3 regions of the Alteromonas sp. Cnat2-8 genome follow, and region 3 is predicted to be linked to each of the others. Evidence: predicted binding sites of a transcription regulator. Region 3 holds the regulator's gene; each other region holds the start of a gene.

Region 1 (3,201 bases), on a different contig from region 3:
AAGTAAAATTGCCAGCGGATCATTGGGTGTATCTTGGATTATCTCATCTACGAACAGTTTTGCCGTGTCGTAGTCTTTCGCTTCTAAATACAAATCAACAAGATTCCGTAATGCAATGGGATCGTCTCGATTAAAAGTCAGTGCTTTTTGTAAGTGTGCGGTTGCAGCGTCTGTATCACCCTGTCGGTATGCGAGTTGCCCCTTCAATCGCCATGTTATTGCATTTTCTGGTTCTAACGACATGGCTTTATTGATAAGCGAGGTCGCTTTGGATAAATCTTCATTTTGAAGAGCTATGGAGGCTAAGCCATTTATTGCAGGTACAAAATTAGGCGTGCGTGAAACAATTGTATTGTAATCACGTAGGGCACACGACTCGTCTTGCAGTCTAATACACGCAGTTGCACGTATCATCAGCCACTCGCGCTCCGCATCACCTGACAGTTTGTTTAGATCAGAGAAGTCTACAATTTCTTGGTACCTGTTCAAAAACAACCAAGTGTTGCCGAGAGGCTCTGCCAGAAGGTTGATATCTGCACCCATTTCCAACGCTTCTACAAACTCCATTTCTGCTGCAGTTAAGTAGCCATTAATAAGCAGTATTTCGCCCATTAGGATTTTTGCAGCAAGGTTTTCAGGATCTTTTTGTAAGCTGTTTTTAAGGTGGATATAGGCTTCGTCGTATTCGTTTTGATTAAACGCGGTCAGTGCTTTTTCGTAGTCTTCTGACGTAGAAGCAAAACTGTTAAAAGCGATTAATGATGAGGCAACTGCAGAGACAATAGCGCGTTGTACAACACGCTTTTTATTATTAAAAAAATCCATATATACCTTCGAAACTTAGCCTAGCCGCTGGCTTAAAAATAGCATAAAAAAAGGTGGCCTAAGCCACCTTCTAAAGATACGTGTTTTCTATGCGTTTTTAAACAATTAAACGCGGCGCTTACGTCTATAAAGAACAAGACCTAAACCCAACCCCATCAGTGCTAGGGCGCCAGGCTCACTAACTTCTGCGGTTGGTTGAGTCATTGACACACCAATGGAAGACAGTTTTAATTGTACGCTGTTAAAGTTACTCTTAGCGTTATCGTCGAAAATGGTATTGTATGCACCTATTAACCAGTATTTTGCACTACCAGTTAGCTTCGTAAATGTTGATTCGTACAAACCGTTTGAGCCTTTTGAACCTACGCCATAGTGACCTAGTGTATTCTCAACAATAGCGCTTGTAACAGTGTTCCAAGTTGAGTTGGCTCCGCTCTCAAATGCCGCAATACTATTAAGACCCGCAACAGTAACTTCTTTACTATCATTGTCGCCGACTACCCAAGTGAAGGCTGCATTTTCAAGAGTCACTGACTCGCTAAATGACAGTAAGAACATATCAAAATCTCTGCCACCGCCGTCACCGCTATTATCAACTGCGTGACTATCACCTCCCCAAGAATAATCACTATTTTTAATTCCGTAGCCAACGTGTCTATTTGCTAAAGTACAACCATTATGACCAAGCGTACAGTTCCACCAACCTTGAATATTGCCCTGGGCAAGTTTGTCGTCGGCGTGTCCTGCAGAGTTTGACCAAGCAGTGATTCCTACATCAACTGTAACGCCGTTGATCTCGATTGAGGTATTGCTGTTTTGCGCATTGGTCGTTTGTGAGTAATTAGCGCTGCCATTAGAATTGGCGAGTGTGTATTGTGCATCATACTTTGCACTGTTGAGGCTTGAATCTGTAGCGAAAACTGATGAACTAACAGCAAGTAATAGTATTGTCAGCGATGTAGAAAACTTCATATTTTGAACTACCCAAAAAGCAAAATTAGATGATTATTTCTAATGTTATGCTTATTTCATGCCAGTTTGTTTAAGTTTATGATTTTTAAGTTAATGTTATAATTTGAAAAGGGACGATATGAGAGAGGGTAAAAAAAACTGACAGATTTTCCAACCTGTCAGTGATCTAAAGTCTAATTTCTTCAAATGGATTTTTTGCGACGCCACATCACGAGAAGTGAACAAGCCATGAGTAAGCCAATGGTGCCAGGTTCAGAAACTTCTGTTGGCGTTGGCGTACCGGCAGACTCTGTTACAGAGAAGCCAACATTAGCAAGCTTAAAGGCATCATTACCTACATGGCCGCCAATATTTCCGAATACGGTGTTATAAGCGCCAACCAACCAATATTGAGCGGACTCAGTGAAAGTAAAGTCAGCGCGGTGATCTAAATATTCACAGTTTTCAATATCAAATGAGGCTGAAGTTAAGGCGTTAGCGACAATATCGCTCCACGTGTTAACACCTGAGGTTAGTTTCGAAGTATTACTTAGTGCTGCAACAGATACTTGGCTGTCGCTGCCACTGTAAAACCATGAAAAACTTGCGCCCGTTAGTGTCACCGCAGAGTCGAAAGATAACAACACGAAGTCATAGTCACGTTCTACGTTAGTCATACCACTATAATAAGCGTTCGCGCTACCTTGAGAGTAATAGTTGATATTGTCAATAGCGTGGTCAGCGTCGCCACGATAGTATGCTTCATCATTGTTTGTTATGCCGTAAGCCCATTTATCTGAGATTTTTTCTAACTTGGCGCCAACGACTGTTTCGCCGGTAACTCCTTGTGTGTCCGAAAAGGCGGACATATTAATATTTAATCCGTCTATTTGAACAAAGGAATTATTCGTCTGATTGGTTTGTGTCACTTTGTCATCGACTAGATCGTAGGTGTATTCTCCCAACGGAGAGTTACATACATTGCTTTGTTCGTAGCTTTGGCTCGATGACCCACAGTGAGAATAACTTTGCTTTTTATAGTAGGTAGCGAATGCTGAATTAGCACTCAGGGTAGATAGCAAAGCTGTGGAAAGTAATAGTACAGTTTGCAAAGAAAACGTTTTTTGTAGCGTTCGCATAATTGCTTTCCTATATATGAAGCGCAAAGCACTTCAAGTACACGCCGAGTGATGTGTGCGCACATTATGCGAACACAAACTTGGTAGTACCTAATTTCAACATGGACTTGTATGATATATGAACGGTGAGCTATTTAAGGTATGTAACCGTATACCTAGTTATTAGTTGTTTGTTTGATCGTGAGCATACGCGGTCCTGAATAAATAGAAGCCAAGCGCCGGCATTGTGGTAGGAGTACGTGTAATCAATGCAAAGCTAATAACGTTTTGCAACGGCGTTATGTAA
Region 2 (3,201 bases), on a different contig from region 3:
ATGTGTTTTAAAGCCAACAACCTGTGCACTAGTCTTTATTACTTTTCTGTTGTGGCTAACAGACCACTGGCTAACTGCATTCTTCACTTTTCTACAAACTTGGGCGGTGTCATATTCGTTTCTTCTTGAAAAAGTCGATGACACTGCTGCTATCACAGCCCTTTTCTCTAATTTATAGCTGTTATCCATTCTCCTGAAGTGCTTCTTGCATTTTTAATGGCCCGTTAATCTTCTATTAATGTTGTACAAAAGTCTCCGTCATCATAGCTAGCTATCATTAAACCCATGAACTGCAGAGCAGATTTATAAACCTCTAGCAACAACGTTGTAGCGGTACTGCTCTAAGCAATTGAATCAGGTAATAGCACATATTTATTTTGCAAATGACTAAGGAGTCAGGCGATGAGAAAGCTAAGCACGTTAATGACAAAAACTACCCTTGTAGCAGCTACAGTAATGTTGGTGACTGGTTGCAGTGCAGTGGCAAAACCGCAGATGGAGCATTCAGCTAGTTCGAATGTTCAGGCGTTAAAAGCTAAAGTACTCGACAACGCATTACTTTATTCCGACGAATGTATTACTGAGCGAGAAGTGGTAACGGCACAAAAGATGTGGGGCGACGGCATAGTGCGAATTGGTGCAGTATTTAGCAATGATGGTGATTACTCTGGCGAAGCCGCAGATTTCATCCAAGCTATGTATGGTTACGATTTAAGCAGCGTACTGTTTAAACCAACGCTTGCAGCTAACGACCAGTTCCGTTCAAGCTTCGATGCTGCGCTTTCATACTTTGTTGGCGGTAATGACGCTTACGAAGAGGACAAAGGCTTTGCTATAAAGCCATACACAAATGTGAAATTCGATAATGTGGGTATTATCAACAACAGCTGTCGCATGGCCGTGGCGATGGGCAACTACTTCTTTACCGATACAAAAGGTGGCGAAACGAAGGTGGAATACACGTTTGCCTATGTCAAAGATAGTGACGGCGACCTGCGTATTGTTGCTCACCAATCTTCGTTACCTTACAACCCAAACGGTAACTAAATAGGCCATTGCCCCTCCATTCTTAGGAAGTGTGAGGGGCGAAACACTCTCCCTTTGCAGGCAAGGCGTCCCTTCCCTTTCGCTTTGCCTCTTTTTTATTTTCAACGAGAAAAACTATGTGCGCAAAACGAATTATGACGCGTTGCGTCTTACTACTTGTGATGGCGATGACAGCCGGCGTTAAGTCACACGCCGAGTCAGATTTTCAATCTTGGAACGCCCTCGCACTCACTGGAGATGCCGATGATAAAAGTAAATGGCAATTTTGGTTTGACGGTCATTTACGCTTTAAAGACGACGCATCTCGCCTAGGCGTTTCTATCGTTCGTCCCGGTGTCGGCTACAAACTTTCAAGCGATACGACCTTGTGGCTGGGTGTTGCAAGAGTAACGATAGACTCAGACAACGGTTCAATTGAAGAAGACAGGGTGTGGCAGCAAGCCACGTATTCATTAAGCAAATTTATGGGCGGTACCATTTCAGGTAGAAGTCGTTTGGAGCAGCGATTCAGGAGCGATGAAGGCGGTGATACAGGCTATCGGTTTAGACAATTTATACGGTGGTCGAAACCTTTAAATGAGCAATGGTCAATGGTCGTGTGGGACGAGGTATTTTTGGGTTTGAACGACACAGACTGGGGCCAAAATAGCGGGTTTGATCAAAATAGACTTTACGTGGGACCGGCCTATCACCTCAACAAGAAATGGCGCGTCGAGATGGGATACTTACATAATCATATTGCGTCGCCAGGCGCCAATTCAGACGCCATAACAAACCACAACCTTGCTCTCACGTTCTTCGGAAGCTGGTAAGGATCAAAGAATACCCCCAGCCAAAGGCCCTTAACACACAAAGAGTAAAGTTGGGTGACTAGGGCCTTACTCAATCATGTAAAAAATGCATTCGTACGTGTAATCGTGACGTTAATTGCCTGCAGATACGGCCTGACAACCAGAGAAAAATTAAATTATATCAATATATTTCAATAACTTAAAAAACAGGCACAAAGATAGCATTAGTTAAAGTGAAAGTAACGGAAGCAATACGAGGATTTAGTTATGTTAGGTTGGGCAATCACATTTTTTATCATCGCCATTATTGCAGCAGTTTTTGGTTTTGGAGGCATCGCAGGTGCAGCAACAGGTATCGCACAGTTTCTTTTCTTTGTGTTTATCGCGTTGCTCGTAATCTCACTTATCGCAAATGCGTTACGTGGTAGAGCACCAAGAGCCTAAGAGTTAGAAGTATTTTAATAGGAAAAAGGAGTAAGGATATGTTTTCATTTAAAAACTTATCAAAGGTACTAGTAGCATCAGCATTTGCACTATCACTAGCAGCTTGCGGTGACGGTGAAGCGGAAGACGCAGGCGAAGAGCTAGACGAAATTGTTACCGATGCAGGTAATGCCGTTGAAGACGCTTGTGAAGATGTGAAAGAAGGCGTAGACGCTGAAGATAAAGACTGTTAATCACGTTTTTATCAAAAAAGGGCCAGACAATTGTCTGGCCCTTTTCGTGTTTACAGTCGACGTGGTTTGACCTAACTGGTTAGTTAAGACACTTCTTCACCACCTAACTCACGAGCAAGATCGTCTAGTGTAGATAGCGTCGAATCAAATACACCTACGCCGTAACGGTATTTTACACTCACGTGATGATCCGTACGCCCGAACTTCACTCTTAACCCTTCTGCGTCAATATGCTTCACGGTATTCAAAAAGCGATAGGCAGACATTTCTGTTTCAAATTGAAACTCAACACTGTTTTCCATTTAGGCTTTCCGTTTAAGCAACAATTTCAGGATGAGTATCAATAACTGAAACAACTCGTTGCAGCAAATGGTTATCTTCTTCGCTTATCGAGTCGTATGATAACCAGTCAGCAAGAATGTCGGGAGCTGTTGCCGCTTCGCCTTGTTCCAACTTAGATGTCATCATTTGTAGCTGTACGCTAGAGCGTATAGATGCGTCTGCATCTGGGCTTGGCATACCAGTTGCGACTTCTAATGCTACCGTTAACCATTGTCTATCGTGCTGAGTTGTTTTATTTCCAGTTGACTGACCCAATACGCTTGACCAACGCTTCCCTAACGCTTCCGCTAGAGATTGCTCATCACCACTTCCCTCACCTACACTTAGCTGTAGTAAAGAAATCA
Region 3 (3,201 bases):
CGCTAGCGGTGCGGTACACGCCAGTGAAGATGATTTTTCGCAGCCCATAAAAATAGGCTCGAACACCCAGTTTATCGACGGTAAAAATAAAACCGCGTTGTACAAAGACGACGTACTCATAACTCAAGGCTCTTTGGTTATTGAAGCTGACGAAGTGGAAGTAATTGCCACTGACGGTGGTGGTCGTGAAATATTTATTGCTAGAGGGAAGCCTGCAAGCTATTCCCAGCAATTGGAAGACGGCACGCCAGTTTCAGCAAAAGCTAATGAAATACGCTATGAAGTGGTGAACCGAACGATTTCTCTTGCCGGAAACGCAGAGTTGAAACAAGACACCAGTAAAGTACAGGGTGACAACATCACGTTCGATATGATTACCGAGCAATTGCTAGCGACTGGGGGCGCAGGTAAAGATGGTGAGGGTCGAGTGACCACAGTATTCACACCTGAGACCATTCGCAAAACTTCGTCTAAGAAAGACAAAAAAGACAACGAGGGCAATGAATAGCAATGGCAACTTTGAGCGCTAAAAATCTTGCTAAGGCTTACAAGTCAAGACAGGTTGTTCGAGATGTAAGTCTGTCTGTCTCAACGGGTCAAATTGTTGGTCTTCTTGGCCCAAATGGCGCTGGTAAGACCACCACATTCTACATGATTGTTGGTTTAGTGAATCTGGATAAAGGCAAGATTGAAATCGACGACAATGAGCTAACTCATCAGCCCATGCACGAGCGTGCACGCCGCGGAATAGGCTACCTACCGCAGGAAGCCTCTATTTTCAGAAAGCTCACAGTGCATGAAAATATCATGGCCATTTTGCAAACCCGTAAAGATTTAAATTCACAACAGCAAGAAGAAGAAGCTGATGCGCTACTTGATGAATTTAATATTAACCATATACGTAATAGTACGGGGATGAGTTTGTCAGGGGGCGAACGCCGTCGCGTTGAGATTGCCCGCGCTCTGGCAGCAAAACCGCAATTTATTTTGTTAGACGAACCATTTGCTGGTGTTGATCCAATATCAGTTAATGATATAAAGAAGATAATACAACATCTTCGCGATAGGGGTATTGGAATCCTTATCACAGACCATAACGTACGAGAGACATTGGATGTTTGTGAAAAGGCGTACATTGTGAGTCATGGCGAGCTTATTGCGCAAGGAACGGCGGAACAGGTTTTAAGTAATCAAAAAGTAAGGGATGTATACCTAGGCGAACAATTCAGGCTATAGTTAATGTAACCGAATTGTCATTTTTCAGTTTCGCTCTGGTATATTCAATTTAGAGCATTTAAATAAGACGTAGATGAAACCATCTTTACAGCTAAAATTTAGCCAACAACTTACCATGACACCTCAGCTTCAGCAGGCCATTAAACTGCTGCAGCTTTCTACACTTGATCTTCAACAAGAGATCCAAGAAGCGCTCGATTCTAATCCGCTATTAGAAGTTGAAGAAGGTAACGACGAGCCGCAACTAGAAAAGAACAATATCGACAACGATGACAGCGGCTCTGAGGCCACTGCTTCTGCATCTAGTGACACATTAGAAGCCGGCGATGCACTTGAGAAAAACGATCTTCCCGATGAGCTGCCAATCGACAGTACGTGGGATGAATACTACTCTGCTTCATCTTCGCCTGCTCCGGGTCCATCCAATGACGACGAGCAAATCTTCCAAGGTGAGACTACTGAAGATATTCAAGAGCACCTTCTTTGGCAAATGCGCCTTACCCATTTCTCGGATACCGATCGCGCAATCGCTACAGCAATCATCGACTCTATTGACGAGTCAGGTTATTTAACCGTTACCCTTGATGATATTTTAGAAGCGGTTAACGATGATGATATGGAAGAGCCGATTGAAATGGACGAAATAGAATGTGTGCTAAAGCGCATTCAGATGTTCGACCCTATTGGTTCTGGCTCACGCTCTCCACAAGAATGTTTGATGGTGCAATTGCGCCAGTTTTCAGAAGACACACCGTGGCTTGCTGAAGCAAAACAACTGATTGAAGAGTACTCTGACTTACTGAGCAGCAAAGACTATCGTACGCTTATGCGTAAAAGCCGATTGAAAGAAGATCAGCTACGCGAGGCAATGCGTTTACTGCAAACCTTGAATCCTCGCCCAGGTAGTGCTTTAGTTACTAAAGAGCCTGAGTACGTTATTCCTGATGTCTCAGTAACCAAGAAAAATGGCCGTTGGGTGGTTGAGCTGAACCCCGACAGTCTGCCTAAGTTAAGCGTAAATCAACAATACGCTGCAATGAGTCGCCGTGCCAAGAATAGTAGCGATTCACAATTCATCCGCTCACACATGCAAGAGGCTAAGTGGTTCATAAAGAGCCTTGAATCTCGTAACGAAACCTTAATGAAGGTTGCAAACTGCATTGTGCAGCAGCAAATGGGCTTTTTTGAGCACGGCCCGGAAATGATGAAACCAATGGTGCTAAATGATGTCGCAGAAATGGTAGATATGCACGAATCCACTATTTCGCGAGTGACAACGCAAAAGTACATGCATACGCCACGTGGAATCTTCGAATTGAAGTATTTCTTCTCAAGCCACGTTGCAACAGAGTCTGGTGGTGAATGTTCATCTACAGCGATTCGTGCATTGATCAAGAAATTAGTGGCCGCTGAAAAGCCTAGCAAGCCGCTAAGTGATAGCAAGATTGCTTCATTGTTGGCCGAACAAGGCATTAAAGTTGCCCGGCGAACAATAGCAAAGTACCGGGAATCGTTGTCGATCCCGCCGTCGAACCAACGCAAAAGCCTTATTTAATCGGGCTTAATAATATAAGGAAGACGAAATATGCAAATCAACCTTACTGGTCATCATGTCGAAATCACCGACTCTTTGCGTAATTATGTCGATACGAAGTTCAGCAAACTTGAACGTCACTTTGATCACATTTCTAATGTGCATGTCATCCTGAACGTTGAAAAATTAAATCAAAAAGCCGAAGCGACCGTTCATTTAAGTGGCGCTGAAGTATTCGCATCCTCAGAAAATACCGACATGTATGCGGCGATTGACAGCATGGTTGATAAACTCGACCGGCAGGTAATCAAGCATAAGGAAAAACTGAAAAAACATTAGTAGTTAATTAAGCATGGATATACAAGCCATCGTAAGTCTGGACCGCACCGAGTGTGCGGTTCAGTGTAATAGTAAAAAGCGAATTCTTGAGA

Evidence for each region. Region 3 encodes sigma-54, which starts transcription at its own class of promoters, with help from an activator protein. Its sites were predicted from a motif close to GTTGGCACGNNNNTNGNNT; they were not measured.
Region 1: a site for sigma-54 is predicted at 1,845-1,863, ahead of xdp1 (exosortase-dependent surface protein XDP1). Genes of this name have one in related genera too.
Region 2: a site for sigma-54 is predicted at 2,045-2,063, ahead of MHN00_RS17075 (DUF1328 family protein). Genes of this name have one in related genera too.

The regions. Positions count from the first base shown of each region.
Region 1 covers NZ_JAKREX010000002.1:842,678-845,878, forward strand. Annotated here, with positions in the region: gene prsT (XrtA/PEP-CTERM system TPR-repeat protein PrsT) at 1-825, opposite strand, end outside; gene xdp1 (exosortase-dependent surface protein XDP1) at 931-1,797, opposite strand; gene xdp1 (exosortase-dependent surface protein XDP1) at 1,980-2,915, opposite strand.
Region 2 covers NZ_JAKREX010000006.1:276,362-279,562, reverse strand. Annotated here, with positions in the region: gene MHN00_RS17085 (phosphoribosyl-AMP cyclohydrolase) at 403-1,047, shown strand; gene MHN00_RS17080 (DUF2490 domain-containing protein) at 1,182-1,859, shown strand; gene MHN00_RS17075 (DUF1328 family protein) at 2,106-2,282, shown strand; gene MHN00_RS17070 (hypothetical protein) at 2,321-2,515, shown strand; gene MHN00_RS17065 (hypothetical protein) at 2,599-2,817, opposite strand; gene MHN00_RS17060 (DUF349 domain-containing protein) at 2,831-3,201, opposite strand, start outside.
Region 3 covers NZ_JAKREX010000001.1:520,574-523,774, forward strand. Annotated here, with positions in the region: gene lptA (lipopolysaccharide transport periplasmic protein LptA) at 1-508, shown strand, start outside; gene lptB (LPS export ABC transporter ATP-binding protein) at 511-1,236, shown strand; gene MHN00_RS02205 (RNA polymerase factor sigma-54) at 1,310-2,791, shown strand; gene hpf (ribosome hibernation promoting factor) at 2,822-3,109, shown strand; gene ptsN (PTS IIA-like nitrogen regulatory protein PtsN) at 3,123-3,201, shown strand, end outside.